One region of the Teichococcus aestuarii genome, then DNA from elsewhere that is predicted to be linked to it. Evidence: riboswitches for the same ligand, from Rfam matches in the RefSeq annotation. Region 1 holds a riboswitch; the other holds the start of a gene.
What was found. A riboswitch is a leader RNA that binds a small molecule or an ion and turns the genes downstream of it on or off. The one in region 1 is predicted to bind thiamine pyrophosphate.
Positions count from the first base shown of each region.

Region 1 (9,662 bases):
GGACTGGAATCATAGCAGCATGAAGTTCAACCACGTCGCCACCCGCCTCGACCTCCAGCATTTCGAGCTTGTGGTTGAGATGTTCAAGGTAAAGCTTGGCTTCGTGGAACTGCGCCAAACTGGGCGGGCCGTTTGGTTGCGCCAGCCCGAAACCAATGTCGACCTGCAGTTCAGCCGCAGCGACACAGTGCACCGCGATGCCGACAAGCTACGATCGCAGGTGTCCTTCCTGAGTGAGACGCCGAAAGACGCCTTGGAAGATTTGGCGGCTTGGCTACGGGCAGGCGGGACTGAGGCGTCAGTCGGCAGCTATTCGGAGAAAGAGTTCTTCCTCGATGCGCCTGCTGCTTTCGTGGACTTCGTCATCGAGGCAATGATTCCGGAACTGGCTGATTACCCTGTAAAGATCTGACGATAAGCGTCGGGGGACTGAACGGCACATTATGCCCGATGCCACCAGTTCCTTGACCTCGAGCAGCGTTCCACCTGGCTAAAGGATGAGGATCTGTCGCGGATTGTCCCTCCGCCAGGAGGATCAGGCTCCCGCCTCATCATCGAGAGGCGCTACTCGATGCCGCGCCGGATCTCGCACCCAGCCTCCGCCACTTCCTGATACCAGTTCCATATGCGGATCACCGGCTGTGGCCAGAAGGCGCCTCAGTGTACCGGCCCCGCCGAAAGCTGTCGCCCGCACCTGCGGCCCCAGTTGTCTATGCAGCCGGCCACCCAGTGTCGGCAGATGCAAAGGCCGGGACGACCGAGCGAGTTCAGCCGCGATATGAGACAGGATTGCCTCTCGGGTGGCAGCCGGATCCATAGGAGCTTCAAGGGTACCTTCCTCCGGCAACGCCGGCACCGTCATGCCCGATTCTCCGGCATCTGCTAATCGAGGCGGAAGCACTTCCGGAACAGGCTGCTCTTGTATGAGGCCCAGCCCGTTCCGGATGAACACCTCTGGTCCGATCACCTCGTCCGCCGCTGCCCGATAAGCGTCGGCAGCACTGCCTATCGATACGACCACAGTCCGCCGGTCATGCGCGCGGAGCCGCTGCAAAACTGGGGTGAAGTCAGCATCGCTGGAGACGATGACAAATGTATTGAAGTGGGTGCTGTGGTGAATGGCATCCAGCATATCCATGACCATGACGATATCGGCACTGGTCTTGCCGCCGCGGGTCAGGGGCGGGCAATCGGTGACCTGGAAGCCCGCGCGCACCAGATTGGCGCGGAAGCTGCCGAAGAACACGCGCTCACCATTCTGCAGGAGCAGCGAGCCATTCGGGTTCAAGTAGCAGCGCCTGATCAGGATGCGGCCGGAGGAACATGTCCCGTCGGTACCCTCAGAGGGCCGGCCTCCAATCCACTCAAGCCATCGGGCGGGCTCCAGGACAAATGCCTCCGCCGCTTCTGGAGCCTGGGCGCAGAGCGCGCTGAACACGTTGTCAAAGTCGACATACAGGGCAAGGCGATGCGGCAAGTGCCGGGCTCCCATACTGCGGGCTCAGTATACCGGATCAGTTGCGATCCACCAGTTTGAGGGACTTGAAGGCCATTTGGCGTAGCCAAGTGTCCGAACATTCGAGCGTCTCGGCAGACAGCCCCTACACCATCCCCGCCGCCTCCGCCTTCGCCACCCTGCACCTCGCCGTGCGCCCCGGCTGCACGGACCGGAGCACGACATGGCCAACTGGACCTCCATCGCCTCCGCCTACCGCACCGGCCACTGGATCAACGCCCGCTGGCCGGGGCCGGACGGCGCGCTCGTCGAGGGACGCTGCCACTGGTCCACCGGCTGCGCCAGCGGCGGCTGGACCACGGATCCGAACGGCACCAAGGCGGGGCAGGTGTTTCCTGTGGACTGGCGGCCGGCCAAGCGGACGCCGAACAGCGATTGGATCGAGGCGGGGAAGCGGATGGAAGGGTAGGACGCGGCTGGCAAGAAAGTAAGCCTGAAAGCTTTCTTACTTACATGAAAGCTTGCTTTTTTGACGACAAGTTGCCCTAGACCTGCCCATATGCTTTCATCATTTACCATGAAAGAAAGCCTGCTGGCATGTAAGCAAGCAGGCTTTCAGGCGGAGGGTAGAGCGTTGAAAACCATTGTGGTCGCCAGCCAGAAAGGAGGGGTGGGCAAAACCACCCTGACCGGGCACCTCGCCGTAGAGGCGGAGCGGCAGGGCATGGCGCCCGTCGCCATGATCGACACCGACCCCCAGGCGAACCTCTCCGGCTGGTTCGGCGTCCGCGAAGCTGAGACGCCGGTCCTGGTGCGGGTACTGCCCGAGGGACTGCGTGCCACTCTGGCGGCGCTGGAGGACGCAGGCATCGCCCTCTGCCTGATCGACACGCCGCCTGCCATCACCGAGAGCATCGCCGCGACAGTGGCCGAGGCTGATCTGGTGCTGATCCCGGCCAAGCCCAGCCCCCACGATCTGCGCGCAGTCGGCGCCACGGTGGATCTGGTGGAGGGTGCCAAGAAGAGCATGGTGTTCGTGGTCAACCAGGCCGTCACCCGGTCCAAGCTGAAGGTTGATGCAGTGCGCGCCCTCAGCCAGCACGGCCCGCTTGCTCCGGTGGACGTGCACAATCGGGTGGACTTCGCCGCCAGCATGACCGATGGCCGCACTGCCTGCGAGGTGGATGCCAAGTCGCCCGCTGCCGATGAGATCGCCCAGCTCTGGGCCTACATCGCAACCCGTCTCGCCCGAGTGTCGAAATGAGCCAAGCCCCGAAGCCTGCTGCGCGCCTCACGCCCGACCTGCTGGTGAGAAAGGGCGAGGTGCATGCTGAACCGCCAAAGCGGCCTGAAAATGACCCGCTGGTGCAGCTCACGTCGCGCGTGAAATCCAGCACCGTCGCCCGCCTGCGCGAGTATGCGCACCGGTCGCAGGTTTCAAAGCAGGAGATCATCGAGGCTGCGCTCCAGGAATATTTAGGAAAAATGGGCGGTTAGCGCTCCTTTCTTTCGCGAAAGAAAGTAAGAAAGTAAGCAAGAATGCTTGTAAGCTACTGAAATTATTTGGCTTGTCACATGGGCGCGCGGCTGGAATCATTCCCCGGCCGCGCAATCCCGCCGGCCAGAAATAGAAAAGGGCCGGCCCCGCCGAAGCAGAACCGACCCCCTTCATAACCCGACGCATGGCCAAGCAGGTGTGAGAACCCCAGGCTATGCGCTCGGCTTCGAAATCGCAAGCCTCTTGCGGTGCGGGGAACCTGCGTCCTGCGGGCTGGCAGAAGCCATGCCCATCCACCACCGCCGGCCCGCGCGGGCCGGTTGCCACCCTGTGGCCGCTTGGCAGCGCCAGCACCTCGGCCACGCCGACCGTATCAGGCTCATGGAGGCCGCCCGCCGCCGGGAGCGGGAGACTTATCGCCGCGGCTCCGGCCGACATGGCGGCGAGCTGCGAGAGACAGCCCTGCGCGTGCTCTGGACGCTGCTCTACCGGGGGCAGGGGAGGGCGGGAGCGTGCGACCCGGCCCTGGCGCAGATCGCCCAGGAGGCCCGGCTGGCGCGCTCGACGGTTCAAGAGGCGGTCAGGCGCCTGGAGGAGGCCGGCATCCTGCTGCGGATCCCGCGCGGCACCGTGGCAGACGGCCGATGGGTACAGGTGACGAACGCCTACCTGTTCCGGGCGCCTGCCGACTGGACCAAGCCAAGCGATACCGAGCTCCGGTCAGCCTCAGATTCCTATGAAAAACTAGAAGAAGGCCAGGGGGGTGAAGGGCTCTGGCAAGGCAGTGTCGCGCCGCCGGCAAGCGCAGAGAGGCTCAAGAGGCTGCTGAAGGCAGTAGGATGGGCGAGCGTCGGAGCAAGCTGAGGCAGCGCCATATCCAAATCTCTTGTTCTGTTTCCGTTCACGGTGATGGCCTCCCGTTGGGGGCTTGCTGGACACCTCTAAAAATTTTCCGAGCGCAAATTATGTCTTAAACACGATCAAAGGTTTAGGATCTACGGAAAGGCTGCCGGCTCGCAACGCGCCGTGGCTGACATCAACCTGGACGATCTCGAGGGCGCCGACCGCGACGCCGTGCTGGAGAGCATCCGCTACGCGCTGCGCTACAGCCTGGAGGGCCGGCCGCTGGGGTGGACCCTTGCCTGCCCCGCGCCGGAGCAGGCAGCCGACCGCGTGCTGGAGCAGATGGAGCGGTTAGGCTAGCGGCTGGTCAAGCTGCCGCCCGTTCGGCCGCACTCAGCGGGGTGAATGCGGCGGGAGACGGACCGTCGGTGGCTATCGCCACTTAAAGGAGGCGGCCCTTAACGGAGCGCGAGGCTCCATTCTGTGCCGTCCTCACAGCCCGGATCAGTCGATCTGAAGCAGGCCGACTTCCGGACCTTTAGAGCCCTGCACCACTTGCATGCGGACGACCTGGCCTTCCTGGAGCATGGAGGCGCCCGCTCGCTCCAGGGCCGTCGCATGGACGAAGACGTCCTTGCCGCCATCCTGCGGGCTGATGAAGCCAAACCCCTTGTCAGGATTGTACCACTTCACAGTGCCCATCATCTCAACCGCGGAACTCAGATCAACGGTCCGCCGCGCTTCCCGTGGCCGCGCCGGCCGGGTGTGGAAAGCGTCACGCTGTGGCGCCACAGGGCTGGCCGTGCTTTCGTCCAGGGACAGAACTTGGTCGACCTGCCGCCCTTTCTGTCCCTGTCCCACCCGCACCTGCATCGACGCACCGGGGCTGACAGCCTGGACGCCGGAAGCCTGCAGAGTGTTGGCATGGAGAAAGGCGTCGCCCGATCCATCGGCCAGTTCAACGAAACCGAAACCCTTCTCGGCATTGTACCACTTCACCGTGGCCCTCAGCTCGGGCGTGGCAAAGCCGCCGCCAAAGCTTGGTAGGGAAGGGAAGCTCGGACGACCGGAGTAATCGTCATCATCGAAGCCACGGCGGCGGGAAGGCCGCTGGCGATCGTTCCGGGGAGGTGACACGGAAGGCACTTTCGGCTGTGAACTCAAGGAAGCGGATATCGTCTCATCATAGCCTGTCTGGCTAACGATATCGATGCCGATGGACTTGCGTCGAAGGGCTGGAGAGGTAGTGGATCAGCCAGCCGCAGCATCCTGACTGATGCGGGCCTGGATGTCGGTCGGTGGACCTGCGGTAGCCTGTCACGTCAAGAACGTCCGGAGACGCAGCAATGCGGCAATCAACTACCTCACGGCTTTAGACACGATAAACCATGCTTATCATGTCGCAGCACCTGCGGCTGAGGTCAGAGATGAGTAGAATTCGGGCGTAGTGAGCGCGCCCGGATCATCACCAGCTAGGGCCTGTTGACAATCCGGCGTCGTCTGGTCGAGTTTCCCTTGTCACCTGGGGGGTCCCGACAAGGGGCTGAGATACTGCTCGCCATTGGCAGCGCAGTGACCCGTTGAACCTGATCCAGTTCATGCTGGCGTAGGGACGGTGCGGCTGCCGTGGCTCCTCAAAAGGGGCTTTCCCCACGTTCCTGCGTGGGTAGGGCGTCCTCCATCTTTCCGTGCCAGCGCTGGGTCTCCGTAGCGGATGCGAAGGAGCTTTGGCACATGTCGACCCGAACCATCAGCAGGCCCCCCGAATCTGGTGTGCCGACCGTCACGACCGGCCCGCTCCCGGCCTCCACCAAGGTTTTCAAGCCGGGTATCCGGCACCCGGAGCTCCGCGTTCCGATGCGGGAGATTGCCCTTCACCCGAGCGCGGGTGAGCCTGCGGTAACGGTCTATGACGCCTCCGGCCCCTATACCGACCCCGCCGCCGAGATCGCCATCGAACGCGGCCTGCCCCGCCATCGCAGGACCTGGTCTGAGGCGCGCGGCGATGTCGAGGCCTATGACGGGCGGGAGGTGAAGCCTGAGGACAACGGCTTCGTCTCCCCCGACCGCCTCACTCCGAGCTTCCCTATCCGCCATCGCCCGCTGCGGGCCAAGGGCGGCAAGGCGGTTACCCAGCTGGCCTATGCCCGCGCTGGCATCATCACGCCGGAGATGGAATACGTCGCCATTCGCGAGAACCTCGGCCGCGCCCAGGCTCGCGCGGCGTTGGAGCGCGACGGCGAGGATTTCGGCGCCGCCATCCCCGATTTCGTGACCCCCGAATTCGTGCGGGATGAGGTGGCGCGCGGCCGCGCCATCATCCCCGCCAACATCAACCACCCGGAGCTGGAGCCGATGGCGATCGGCCGGAACTTCCTGGTGAAGATCAACGCCAATATCGGCAATTCCGCCGTCACCTCCTCCATGGCCGAGGAGGTGGAGAAGATGGTCTGGGCGATCCGCTGGGGCGCAGACACGGTGATGGACCTTTCCACCGGCCGCAACATCCACAACATCCGCGACTGGATCCTTCGCAACGCGCCCGTACCCATCGGCACCGTGCCGCTCTACCAGGCGCTGGAGAAGGTGGGCGGCGTCGCCGAGGATCTGACCTGGGAGGTATTCCGGGACACGCTGATCGAGCAGGCTGAGCAGGGGGTGGACTACTTCACCATCCATGCCGGAGTGCGGCTTGCGCATGTGCCGCTGACAGCCAGCCGCGTGACGGGGATCGTTTCGCGCGGTGGTTCCATCATGGCGAAGTGGTGCCTGCACCATCACCGCGAGAGCTTCCTCTACGAGCATTTCGAGGAAATCTGTGAGATCTGCCGCGCCTATGACGTGTCCTTCTCGCTTGGCGACGGACTGCGCCCGGGCTCCATCGCCGATGCCAACGACGCCGCGCAGTTCGCCGAGCTGGAGACGCTGGGCGAGCTGACGCAGGTGGCCTGGGCAAAGGATTGCCAGGTGATGATCGAGGGCCCGGGCCACGTGCCCATGCATAAGATCAAGGCCAATATGGACAAGCAGCTTGCCACCTGCGGCGAGGCGCCTTTCTATACCCTCGGGCCGCTGACGACCGATATCGCCCCCGGCTATGACCACATCACCTCGGGTATTGGTGCGGCCATGATCGGCTGGTTCGGTTGCGCCATGCTCTGCTACGTCACGCCGAAGGAGCATCTCGGCTTGCCGGACCGGAACGACGTGAAGACGGGCGTTATCACCTATCGGATTGCGGCCCATGCAGCGGACCTCGCCAAGGGCCATCCGGCCGCGAGGTTGCGCGATGATGCGCTGTCCCGCGCGCGCTTCGAGTTCCGGTGGGAGGACCAGTTCAACCTCTCCCTCGACCCCGATACGGCGCGGTCCTTCCATGACGAGACGCTACCAAAGGAGGCGCACAAGACCGCGCATTTCTGCTCCATGTGCGGCCCTAAATTCTGCTCCATGCGCATCTCCCACGACATCCGCGCCGAGGCGCAGAAGGAAGGAATGGAAGCCATGGCGCAGAAGTTCCGAGAGGGCGGCAAGCTCTACGTGCCGCTGGCAGAGACGCGGTAGGGCCATCCGGCGGGGAAGCCCGGCCGCTCGCCTTTCCCGCCGTCACCCGCTTTGTCCAGCGCAACAACGGTCGTTGACTTCGATCGTGAAGCGATGATGGCGGCGAGGTTCACGACAGTAGCATTCCTGGGCCTTCTCCTGCTGCCCGGGTGGGCTCTGCTGTGGACGGTGATGTCCGGCTTCGGCTCGGCCGCGACCTCTATCCTCGGTCTGGCCTTCATCAGCCGCCGCGCTGTCGGGCATGGCGCGGAGCGTCGGCTACCTTGTCGCGGCCGCGGCCCCGCCCGCCGCTAGGATGCTGCACAACTTGTCTGGGGGATGGTCCGTGCCCCTCGTCCTGTGCGTGGCCGTGAGCGGTGCCGTGATGGCCTTCGGCCACCGCGCCGGCCGCGCCGCGCACATTGCCTGACTGGCCGGCTTTCTTCTGGTCTTCATCTAACCTGAAAAAGCTGGATATCGGAGCTGGGTCGTGGCGGCTCTGGCCTGCCACTGTGGCAACTGCCGCTTTACGACCCGGCTGACGCGAGACGCTAAGATTATCGGGTTTTGGAGGACCTATAAACAAGGCCACGAAATTGGATACTGGGAAGCTACTCCGCGCAACCCGCGTAAGGCGCTTGGTCGGTTCCTGGGCCAGTAGACCATCCACCCGCAGCCTGATGAGCCTCAGCCAAGGGCGAGCTTCGCCATTAGTCCCACAGTGGCCGTGACGCCAAGGGTCTTCAGCAGGCCGAACTTGAGACGGAACAGGCAGATAGCAGCCAGAGCCGCGAGCGCCAGGGCGAGGGGATCCAGGCTGCCCGGTACTGGCATGTCCAGGGTCGCCGGTCCAACTTCCATCCTACGTACATCGGCAAAGAGCACCCGCAGACCAAACCAAAGAGCCAGATTCGCGATTACGCCCACGACGGCCGCCGTCACAGCCGCCAGGGCGCTGGTCAGCGCTCGGTTGGAGTGCAGCCGCTCCACATAGGGCGCGCCGAGAAAGATGAAGGCAAAGCAGGGCGTGAAGGTAACCCAGACCGTCAGCACCGAGGCCAACACGCCCCAGGCGAGCCCGCCCTGGCTATAGCCCGCCAGGAACCCGACGAACTGGAGCACCAGAATGAGAGGACCAGGCGTGGTCTCGGCGAGACCGAGGCCCACCAGCATCTGGTCGGCAGTGAGCCAGCCGTAGCCCTGCACCGCCGCCTGCGCGACATAGGCCAGCACCGCGTAGGCACCGCCCACAGTAACCACCGCCATCTTGGAAAAGAACCAAGCAACGTCAGCGAAGACTCCGGATCCAGCCGCCATGAGCACGGCTGCTGGAACGAGCCAAAACACGATCGCGACCCAGCCCGCGCGCCAGGCGCTGGCCGCCAGCCGGGCCGGACGGCCAGGATCCGCTGCCAGCACCGCGTCCAGTAGCGCTGGAGGGCCATTCTTGGCGTTGCCGTGACTGGCGGCATAGAAGGCACCTGGGACGAAGTAGCCGATCAGTGCCGCCGCGAGCACGACGGCCGGAAACGGTAAGCCAAAAACGTAGAGTGCCACGAAAGCTGCGGCGGCCAGGGCCCAGGCCGTCCGGGTCTTCAGGGCGCGGCGCGCCACCCGCAGCAACGCCTCCACCACGAGCACCAGCACCGCACATTTAAGGCCGAAGAACAGCGCGGCGATGGCGGGCACCTCACCGAGTGTGGCGTAGAGAATGGAGAGGCCAAGCATCACAGCCATGCCCGGCAGGACGAAGAGGACCCCCGCCACGACCCCGCCGCGCACGCCATGCAGCAGCCAACCAAGATAGGTGGCGAGTTGCTGAGCCTCAGGCCCGGGCAGTAGAGTGCAGAAGTTCAGCGCATGCAAAAACTTGGCATCCGACACCCAGCGGCGCTCATCCACCACCTCCCGGTGCAGCAGCGCGATTTGGCCCGCCGGTCCCCCGAAGGATAGCAGGCCGATCTTCAGCCAGACCCATAGAGCTTCAGCAAAGGATGGCAGTACCGGGTGCCCCTGCGAGACGAAAGGGGCAGACTGCTGTGCCTTCCGCTTGACGGCATCGTTCATGGAACAGTCCTCCCAACAGCGCTCGGCGCCGCTGGCCAGTTGTGGGTTTCGGCCACAGCGTCGCGGCTCCACCGGTAGAAGGCGTCATAGAGGCCCATCGCGGCTTCCAACTGGGCAAGGTCGTCACGGTGCATGCGAGACAGTCCCAATGATGCTGCCAGCAGACCGGCCGACTGTGGCGTCAGGTCAAGCCGGTCGGTGTCGGCACCGCGCACGATGGCGGACAGCCGGAGCAGCGGCTCGGAGGCGAGCCCG
Region 1 covers NZ_JBHSCH010000067.1:11,045-20,706, reverse strand. Annotated here, with positions in the region: gene ACFOY6_RS19835 (hypothetical protein) at 20-412, shown strand; gene ACFOY6_RS19830 (NYN domain-containing protein) at 536-1,477, opposite strand; gene ACFOY6_RS19825 (hypothetical protein) at 1,680-1,925, shown strand; gene ACFOY6_RS19820 (AAA family ATPase) at 2,034-2,720, shown strand; gene ACFOY6_RS19815 (ribbon-helix-helix protein, CopG family) at 2,717-2,953, shown strand; gene ACFOY6_RS19810 (hypothetical protein) at 3,240-3,818, shown strand; gene ACFOY6_RS19805 (hypothetical protein) at 3,981-4,157, shown strand; gene ACFOY6_RS19800 (cold-shock protein) at 4,302-4,796, opposite strand; TPP riboswitch at 5,311-5,428, shown strand; gene thiC (phosphomethylpyrimidine synthase ThiC) at 5,532-7,361, shown strand; gene chrA (chromate efflux transporter) at 8,028-9,407, opposite strand; gene ACFOY6_RS19785 (chromate resistance protein ChrB domain-containing protein) at 9,404-9,662, opposite strand, start outside.

Region 2 (9,662 bases), on a different contig from region 1:
ATGGTCGATGATGCCGGCGATCTGCTCGGGGAAGAGGCGCGGGTTGATGGTGTGGCAGACCATGCCGGCGCCGGCCGTGGCGTAGTAGATCTCCAGGTGCCGGTAGCCGTTCCAGGCCAGGGTGCCGACGCGGTCTCCCGCGCCCAGCCCCAGTGCCACCAGCGCGTTGGCCAGGCGCTGCACCCGGGCCTGGGTTTCCGCATAGGTGGTGCGGTGGATGGATCCCTCGACGGTGCGCGAGACGATCTCGGTGTCGGCGTGGAACTCCGCGGCGTGGCGCAGCAGGGATGGTACCAGCAGCGGCACGTCCATCATCAGCCCTCGCATCGTGTTTCCTCCCTGGGATTTTCTTGATTGTCGGGCAGTGGCGGCGGAGGCGGTCGGCGCGGTCAGTAGGCCTCCTCGGGCAGGGCGAGCAGCGGCGCGGCGCCCTCGGCCAAAGCGATGTCGAGCGCCACGCTCTGCGGCAGGAGGCGGGCCATGAAGAAGCCCGCCACATCCCGCCAGGCGCGCTGGCGCGGCGTGGCGGCCCCCCCGGCCCGCAGCGCGGCCAGCGCCATGCGCGCCCACATCCAGCCCAGCGCGACCAGCGCGAAGAGCCGCAGATAGTCGGAAGCCGCGGCGCCGGTCTCGGCCGGGTTGGCGGCGGCGCGGCGGGTGAGGCGGGCCGTGGCGGCCTCCAGCCGCTTCAGCGCGGCGGCCAGCGGCGCGGTGTAGGCCTCGGCGCCGGGGGTGCCGCCAGCGGCCTCGATCTCGGCCCGCACCAGCGCGAAGAAGCGGGCGGGCAGCGCGCCGTCCTCCACCGAGAGCTTGCGGCCCGCGAGGTCCATGGCCTGCACGCCGTTGGTGCCCTCGTAGATCTGCGCGATGCGGGCATCGCGCACGAGCTGTTCCATGCCCCATTCGCGCACATAGCCATGCCCGCCCAGCACCTGCTGCCCGAGCACCGCCGCCTCGAAGCCGAGATCGGTGAAGGCCGCCTTGATGACAGGGGTGAGCAGCGCGACATGCCCCTCCGCCTCGGCGCGCGCGGCGGGGTCCGGGTGGCGGGCGGCCTCCTCCATCCGCAGCGCCACCCACAGCGCCAGCGCGCGCCCGGCGCCGGTGAAGGCGCGGATGGTGAGCAGCATCCGCTTCACGTCGGGGTGGACCAGGATCGGCTGCGCCGCCTCGCCCTTCTCGCCGGCGGCGCGGCCCTGGCGGCGCTCCCGCGCATAGGCCACCGCGCCCTGATAGGCGGCCTCGGCGATGCCCAGCCCCTGGATGCCGACGAAGAGGCGCTCGGCGTTCATCATGGTGAACATCGCCGCCAGCCCCCGGTGCGGCGCGCCGACCAGCCAGCCCGTTGCGCCGTCATAGTTCATGACGCAGGTCGGCGAGGCGTGGATGCCCATCTTGCGCTCCAGCGCGCCGACCGACATGGCGTTGCGCGCGCCGGGCCGGCCTTCCGCGTCGGGCAGGTATTTCGGCACCAGCACCAGGCTGATGCCGCGCACGCCGGGCGGCGCATCCGGCAGCCGCGCCAGCACGAGATGGACGATGTTCTCCGCCATCTCGTGGTCCCCGGCGGTGATGAAGATCTTGCCGCCGGTGACGCGCAGCGATCCATCGGGCTGCGGCTCGGCGCGGGTGCGCAGCAGGCCGAGATCGGTGCCCGCCTGCGGCTCGGTCAGCGCCATGGCGCCGCACCATTCGCCCGAGACCAGCTTCGGCAGGTAGCGCGCCTTGAGGTCCTCCGAGGCGTGGCGCTCGATCGCCTCCACCGCGCCGCGCGTCAGGCCGGGGAAGAGGCCGAAAGAGAAGTTTGCGGAGGCCATCATCTCGTCGAGCAGGATCTGCGCGGCGCGCGGCAGTCCCTGGCCGCCCCATTCCGGCGCCTGGGACAGCCCGCCCCAGCCGCCCGCGACAAAGGCGGCATAGGCCTCCGTGAAGCCCTGCGGCACGCGCACCACGCCGTTCTCCAGCCGGCAGCCCTCCTCGTCGCCGCTCCGGTTGAGCGGGGCCAGCGCTCCGGCGGCGAAGCGCCCCGCCTCCTCGAGCACGTCGCGCAACAGGGGCAGGGGGTCGCCCTCGGCGCCATCCGGTGAAAGGGGGGGGAGCGCGGCCAGGGCGGGGCCGGCCTGCAGCACCTCCTCCAGCAGCGCCAGCATCTCCTCGGTGGGCGGGTGGTAGGCGGGCATGCGTGGCGGTCTCCCTCAGGCAGCGTCGTGGCAGGCGCAGCGGAGGCGCGCCTGCGCATCCTCCCGCATCGCTTCCAGCTCGGTGATGGTCTCGTCCAGCTCGCGGCGCATCTGCCGCAAATCGGCCAGCCGCGCCTCGATGCGGGCGAGGCCCAGGCGGAACTGCGCGGCATTCGGCCGACCGGCGCGGTACTGCGCCAGGTACTCGCCGATCTGCTCCAGGGAGAAGCCAAGGTGGCGGAACTTCTGGATCAGCCGCAGCCGGGCATGGTCGCGGTAGTCATAGACCCGCGCCCCGTCCTGCCGGCGGGGGTGCAGCAGGCCGCGCGCCTCGTAGAAGCGCAGCGCCTGCGCGGTGAGCCCGAACTCGCGCGCCAGCGCGGAGACGGACCAGAGCTTCGCCCGGTCGGCCACGCCTGTTTCTTCCTCCCTGTCGGGCGAAATCAGCGCATGGCGGCCGGGCTAAAGTCAACTTGAGAGTGTGGGGCCGCTCAGGCGGCGCGTGCCGGCGCGGCGCCATCCCCGGCCGGCAGCAGGGCCAGCACCGCGCCATCCAGCCCGCCCGGCGGCAGCCCGGCCTCGGCGCGCAGCACCGCCAGCCCGGCCAGGCTGCGGCGGCCGAGGATGCCGTCGATCGAGCCGTCATACAGGCCGCGCGCGCGGAGCAGGCGCTGCACGGCGCGCACCTGCTCCAGCCCCGGCCAGGGCAGGCAGGCCTGGGCGCGCGCCAGCCAGGCGAAGCGGTCCTGCAACCCCACCAGCCCGCCATTGATGCGCCGGCTGAGGCCGGTGAAGTCCCCCGCGTCGCAATAGGGGTTCAGCGCCTTCCAGACCCAGACGCCGCAGGCCACCGCCAGGGCGTGCTGCGGCGTGGCGGCCAGCTCGGGCTGTGCCTCCAGCGGCAGGCCGGCAAGGGCGCCCACGGCGCGGTACGCATCCCGCCCGGTGAGCTGGAGATAGCCGCGCCCGCGGTAGCGGTAGCCATCGCCCTGCCGGTCATTGCCCATGCGGCCGCCATAGACGCGCTCGGCCAGCGCCTCGGGGTTCCGCGCGCAGGGCGTGGCGGCCGCCAGGGTGGGGAAGCGCGCCGGCCACACCTGCATCAGCCGCGCGGCGGAATAGGACAAATCCTCCTCCACCCGGCGCAGCCCCTCCGATTCATGGCCGAGCTGGGCCAGGAAGAAATGGCAGCGCGCCGGCCGGGCGTGCAGCCCGGCCTGGTGGAACAGCGCCGTGGCGGAGGCGAGGAAGGCGCTGCGGTGCGCCTCGGGCGCCTCGGGGAAAAGCTGCTGGAATTGCGCGGCGGAGAGCATGGCGAACCCTTTCGCTAAGGCTTATTTTCCTAGCAAAAGGGCCGCACCGTAGTAAAGGAATATATACCTAGATCGGTAATGACGCCGTCAGGCCACCGGCAGCTCCACCGCATACTGCTCCAGCGGCGGCACGGCGCGGATCATCTTCCGCCCCTCCAGGAAGCGGGCGAAGCGCTGGTAGCGGTTGGCGTCCAGCGCCGCGGGGGCGAGGGAGAAGCGGTTCAGCGTGTCCTTGAAGGCGCGGCGGTTCAGCTCGTTGTCCAGCTCCCGCCGCTGGCCGGCGATGAACATGGTCCAGCTCTCCTCCGGGTTGTTGACGAGGAAGGTGGTGGCGGCCTCCAGCGCGTCCATGAAACGGCGCAGCGCGGGGTCCTTCACCCGGTCGCGGTGCGCCACGTAGATCAGCTCGTCATAGATCGGCATGCCGTGCTGCTCGGGGTAGAAGGCGCGGCCGGGGCGCTTCTCGATCTCCATCTGGTGCAGCTCGAAATTGCGGAAGCCGCCCAGGATGGCATCCACCTGCCCGGACATCAGCGCCGAGGACAGGCCGAAATTGACGTTGACCAGCGTCACGTCGCGCGAGGAGAGGCCCACCGTGCCGAGGATGGTGTCGAGCGCCACTTCCTCGAAGCCGGCGGTGCTGAAGCCGACCTTCTTGCCCTTGAGGTCCTCCAGCCGCTTCACCGGGCCGTCGCGCAGCACGGAGAGGGTGGAGAGGGGCGTGGCCACCAGCGTGCCGACGCGCGCCAGCGGCAGGCCCTGGTCCACCGCCAAGTGCAGGTTCTTCTGGTAGTAGACGCCGAGATCGGCCTGCTTGGCCGCCACCAGCCGGGGCGGGTCGTTCGGGTCGGCCGGCGCCACCAGCCGCACCTCCAGCCCGGCGCGGGCGAAGTGCCCGCCCTCCTGCGCCACGATGATCGGCGCGTGGTCGGGGTTGACGAACCAGTCCAGCAGCAGGGTGAGCTTGGCCGGGGTGGCGGCGGGCGCCGGGGACTGGGCCGGGGACTGGGCCGGTGACTGGGCCTGGGCGGCCCCGGCGGTGGCGGCGGGCAGGGCGAGGGCGGCGAGCGCCGGCAGCGCCCGGCGGGAGATCGGGGTCATGGGTTTCCTCACGCTTCTTCGGAAAGCTGGTCGGGCTGCCAGGGCAGCAGCGCCCGCAGCAGCCGGTCGGTGGCGAACCACAGCGCCATGGCCATGGCGGCCAGGAGGGTGAGCGCCGCGAACATCATGTCCGTCTGGCTGCGGCCATTGGCCTGCAGCATGACGTAGCCGAGCCCGGCCGAGGCGCCGACCCACTCGCCCACCACGGCGCCGATGGGCGCCACGGCCGCGGCCACGCGCAGGCCGGAGGCCAGGCCGGGCAGCGCCGCCGGCACGCGGATGCGCCACAGCACCGCGGCGCGCCCGGCGCCCATGGTGGCGGCGAGGTCGAGCCAGCCCGGCTCGGTGCGGCGCAGCCCGTCATAGAAGGCGGTGGCGACGGGGAAGAAGATGATCAGCGTGGCCATGGCCACCTTGCTGGCCAGCCCATAGCCCAGCCACAGCACCAGCAGCGGCGCGATGGCGAAGACCGGGATGGCTTGGCTGGCGATCAGCAGCGGCAGCACCCAGCGCCGCGCGCCGCGCCAGGCTGCCAGCAGCAGCGCCGTGCCCATGCCGAGCAGCGTGCCGAGCAGCAGGCCGAGGACGATCTCGGTGGCGGTGGTGCCGGCATGGCCGAGCAGGATGTCCCACCGCGCCACCAGCGCCGCGGCCACGCGCGTCGGCGCCGGCAGCAGGAAGGGGGGCACCTCGCTCCACCACACATAGCCTTCCCAGGCCAGCAGCAGGCCGATCGCGGCGATGAGCGGCCTCATGCCGCCTCCGCCAGCCGCTCGAGCAGCGCCGCCTGGGCGGCCAGCACATCCGGGTCGTGCGCGGCGCGCAGCGGGGGCGAGGGGGGCATCGGGTGGTCCTCGGGCACGGCGCCGTCCGCGCCGGGGCGCAGCACCAGCACGCGGTGGGCGAGGCGCAGCGCCTCCAGCGGGTCGTGCGTCACCAGCAGCACGGTGCGTCCCTGGAGCAATTCGGCGGCCATGGATTGCAGGCGGTGCCGGGTCGGCGCGTCCACCGCCGAGAAGGGCTCGTCCATCAGCACGAAGGGGCGGTCCTCCATCAGCGTGCGGGCCAGCGCCGCGCGCTGCCGCATGCCGCCCGAAAGCTCGGCCGGGCGGGCGCGCTCGCGCCCCGCCAGCCCCACCGCCGCGATCAGGTCGCGCGCCCGCGCCGCATCGGGGCGTTGCCCGCGCAGCCGGGCGCCGAGGCCGACATTTTCCGCCAGCGTCAGCCAGGGCAGCAGCAGGTCCTGCTGGCCCATCCAGGCGATGCGGCCAGCCAGCTTCAGGCCATCGGCGGGGGCGATGCGGGTGCCCTCGGGCGCCGGCAGCAACCCGGCCAGCAGCCGCAGCAGGGTGGATTTGCCGACGCCGGAGGGGCCGAGCAGCGCCGTGACCTCGCCACCGGCGAAATCGAGCGTGAGCCGGCCGAGCACGGCACGGCCGCCGAGACGGATTCCAGGCAGGGACACGCCAAGCGAGGGCGCCATTGCGATCACCGATCCCTTCGCCGGCATGACCCGGATCAGGTTCTAGGGGTCGCAGGGCCCATCCCTGCCTCTCAGCCCGCGAATCGGACTCCCCCCGGAGGATGACAACTCTATGCCGCTGCGATGACAGCGGCGCAAGCCGACCCTTTGCGAAGCGGGGCGCCGCCCCACATGCTGCGCCGATGGAAGCGCCGCTGCTGATCGGGTCCGAGATCTACCGCAAATCGACCTACGGGCCGAAGCACCCGCTCGCCATCCCCCGCGTCTCCACGGCGCTGGACCTGATCGGCGCGCTGGGCTGGCTGGACCCGGCCCGCTACATCGACAGCCCGCGCGCCACGCCGGAGCAGCTCGCCCGCTTCCACCACCCGGACTACATCGCGGCGCTGGTGGCCGCCGAGGCGGCGCAGGACGTGCCGCCCGAAGCGCGCGAGCGCCACCACATCGGCGCGCGCGGCAACCCGGTCTATCGCGAGGTGTTCCGCCGCCCCGCGACCGGGGCCGGCGGTGTCATGCTGGCCGCGCGCCTCACCGCGCAGGGCGGCACCGTGCATGTGCCAGGGGGCGGCACCCACCACGGCCGGCCGGACCGTGCCAGCGGCTTCTGCTACCTGAACGACGCGGTGCTCGGCCTGCTCGCCTGGCTGGACCTCGGCCTGACCAACATCCTCTACCTCGACATCGACGCGCATCACGGCGACGGGGTTCAGGACGCCTTCCATGATGATCCGCGCGTCTTCACCCTCTCCATCCACGAGGCGGGGCGCTGGCCGTACACGGGCCTGCTGGAGGACCGCGCCGGAGGGCACGCCCGCAACATCCCCGTGCCGCAGGGGCTGAACGACACGGAATTCGCCTACCTGCTGCACCATGCGGTGATGCCGGTGATCCGCCACCTCCGCCCGCAGGCCATCATGCTGCAATGCGGCGCCGATGCGCTGGAAGAGGACCCGCTGGCCAAGCTCAGCCTCTCCAACAACGCCCATTGGCAGGCGGTGCGGGCGGTGATGGGGCAGGCGCCGCGCCTCATCGTGCTGGGGGGCGGGGGCTACAACCCGTGGTCCGTCGCGCGCTGCTGGGCAGGGGTGTGGGGCGTGCTGGACGGGCGCGACCCGCCCGCCCGCCTGCCGCCCGGGGCCGAGGCGGTGCTGCGGGCGCTCAGCTTCCACCGCGCCGCCGGCCGCAACCCGCCCGAGGGCTGGTTCACCACCCTGCAGGACGCGCCCCGCCCGGGGCCGGTGCGCGGCGAGATCCGCCACCTCGCCGCCGCCACGCTGGAGGGGCTGCCGGAACCCTTGGCCGGTGTGGCATAAGGAGCGCCATGCGCCGCCGATCCCTGCTGGCCCTGCTCGGGCTCGCCGCCTTCACCCGCCCCGCCTTCACCCGCCCGGCCCTGGCCCAGACCGGGCCGCAGCCCCGCCTGCCCATGGAGCCGCTCGCCATCATCACCCGCGACGGCAAGCGCCATGAGTTCCGCGTCGAGATGGCCGTCTCGCCGGAGCAGCAGCGCGTCGGGCTGATGTTCCGCCCGTCGGTGAAGCCGGATGAGGGGATGCTGTTCGACTGGGGCGTGCCGCGCGAGAGCAGCATGTGGATGCAGAACACCATCACCTCGCTCGACATGGTGTTCATCCGCGAGGATGGGCGCATCCACCGCATCGCCGAGCGCACCGTGCCGCTCAGCCTCGCCACCATCGACAGCCGCGGGCTGGTGCGCGCCACGCTGGAACTGGCCGCCGGCACCGCCGAACGGCTCAACCTGCGGCCGGGCGACAAGGTGGAACACCGGATCTTCGAGCAGTAGAAAAGGCCAGGGGAAGGAATTCCCCTGGACCCCTTCTTTTTTCTGCGAGTCTCAGGCGGCGTAGCGGCTGAGGGCCAGGTCCTCGTGCTCGATGTTGGGGCGCTGGCCGGTCACCAGATCGGCCGCCAGACGCGCGCTGCCGCAGGACATGGTCCAGCCCAGCGTGCCATGGCCGGTGTTCAGGAAGAGCTTCGGGAACTTCGTCGGGCCGATCACGGGCGTGCCGTCCGGCGTCATCGGGCGCAGGCCGCACCAGAACAGGGCACGCGCCGGGTCGCCGCCCTGCGGGTAGAGATCCATCACCGAATGCAGCAGCGTCTCGCGCCGCTCATCGTGCAGTCGCATGTCGTAGCCGGCGATCTCCGCCGTGCCGCCGACGCGGATGCGGTCGCCAAGCCGCGTGATGGCGATCTTGTAGGTCTCGTCCATCACCGTGGAGACGGGGGCAGCGGTGGCGTCCGTCACCGGCAGGGTCAGGGAGTAGCCCTTCACCGGATAGACCGGCAGCTTCAGCCCCAACGGCGCCAGCAGGGTGGGGGAGTAGCTGCCCAGGGCCAGCAGGTAGCGGTCCGCCGTCAGCACGCCGGCATCCGTCACCACGCCGCCGATGTCGCCGCCCTCCAGCATCAGCCGCTCGATGCCCACGCCATAGCGGAAGGTGACCCCCATCTCGGCGCAGAGCGCGGCGAGGCGCTGGGTGAAGAGATGCGCGTCGCCCGTCTCGTCCTGCGGCAGGCGCAGCCCGCCCACGAATTTGTGCTGCACCCGCGCCAGTGCCGGCTCGGCCGCCACGCAGCCGGCCGCGTCCAGCACCTCGAAGGGCACGTCGTACTGCCGCAGCACGCGCAGATCGTCGCCCACATGGTCGAGCTGCTGCTGCGTGCGGAACAATTGCAGCGTGCCGCGCTCGCGGTGGTCGTATTCGATGCCCGTCTCGGCGCGCAGATCGGCCAGCGCCATGCGGCTGTAGTCGGCCACCCGCACCATGCGGGACTTGTTGATCTGGTAGGCCTTCTCGGTGCAGTTGCGCAGCATCTGCCACAGCCAGGACCATTGCGCCGGGTCCATCCGCGGGCGCACCACCAGCGGGCTGTGCTTCTGCGTCATCCACTTCACGGCCTTCAGCGGCACGCCCGGCCCGGCCCAGGGCGAGGAATAGCCGAAGGAGACCTGACCGGCATTGGCGAAGCTGGTCTCCAGCCCGGCGCCCTGCTGGCGGTCCACCACCTCCACCTCATGCCCTGCCCGGGCGAGGTAGTAGGCCGAGGTGACGCCGACCACGCCGGCACCGAGAATGAGGACCTTCATTGTGCTTCCGCTCCGCCGCGCCACAGCCTCACGGGCTGGTGACGAAAGCGTATCGTAGGCGCGAACCGGCGGCAGGTGCTTGCGATCCGCGCAACATCATGCGAATTCGCGCCGAACCATTCGAATTTCCTGCGAATCCCTGAAAGAATATGCCGGAGACCGTCCTCGACTCGCTGGACCGCAAGATCCTGCGCCTGCTGCGCGCGGACGGGCGGATGAGCAACGCGGCGCTGGCCGCCGCCATCGGCCTCTCGCCCTCCGCCTGCCTGCGGCGGGTGCGGATGCTGGAGGCGGGGGGGACCATCCGCGGCTATACCGCCCTCATCGAGGAGCCGGCGCCGCAGGGGCGCACGGTGGTGATCGTGCAGATCACGCTGGAGCGGCAGACGGAGGACGGCTTCAACCGCTTCGAGGCCGCCGTGCGGCAATGCCCCGAAGTGTGCGAGTGCTACCTGATGACCGGCTCGGCCGAC
Region 2 covers NZ_JBHSCH010000085.1:6,913-16,574, forward strand. Annotated here, with positions in the region: gene ACFOY6_RS21480 (long-chain-fatty-acid--CoA ligase) at 1-327, opposite strand, end outside; gene ACFOY6_RS21485 (acyl-CoA dehydrogenase C-terminal domain-containing protein) at 390-2,180, opposite strand; gene ACFOY6_RS21490 (MerR family transcriptional regulator) at 2,196-2,594, opposite strand; gene ACFOY6_RS21495 (hypothetical protein) at 2,672-3,493, opposite strand; gene ACFOY6_RS21500 (ABC transporter substrate-binding protein) at 3,581-4,594, opposite strand; gene ACFOY6_RS21505 (ABC transporter permease) at 4,603-5,349, opposite strand; gene ACFOY6_RS21510 (ABC transporter ATP-binding protein) at 5,346-6,077, opposite strand; TPP riboswitch at 6,072-6,182, opposite strand; gene ACFOY6_RS21515 (acetoin utilization protein AcuC) at 6,260-7,390, shown strand; gene ACFOY6_RS21520 (DUF192 domain-containing protein) at 7,399-7,881, shown strand; gene ACFOY6_RS21525 (D-amino acid dehydrogenase) at 7,933-9,189, opposite strand; gene ACFOY6_RS21530 (Lrp/AsnC family transcriptional regulator) at 9,339-9,662, shown strand, end outside.
Region 2: another riboswitch for thiamine pyrophosphate. It lies ahead of ACFOY6_RS21510 (ABC transporter ATP-binding protein); the one in region 1 lies ahead of thiC (phosphomethylpyrimidine synthase ThiC).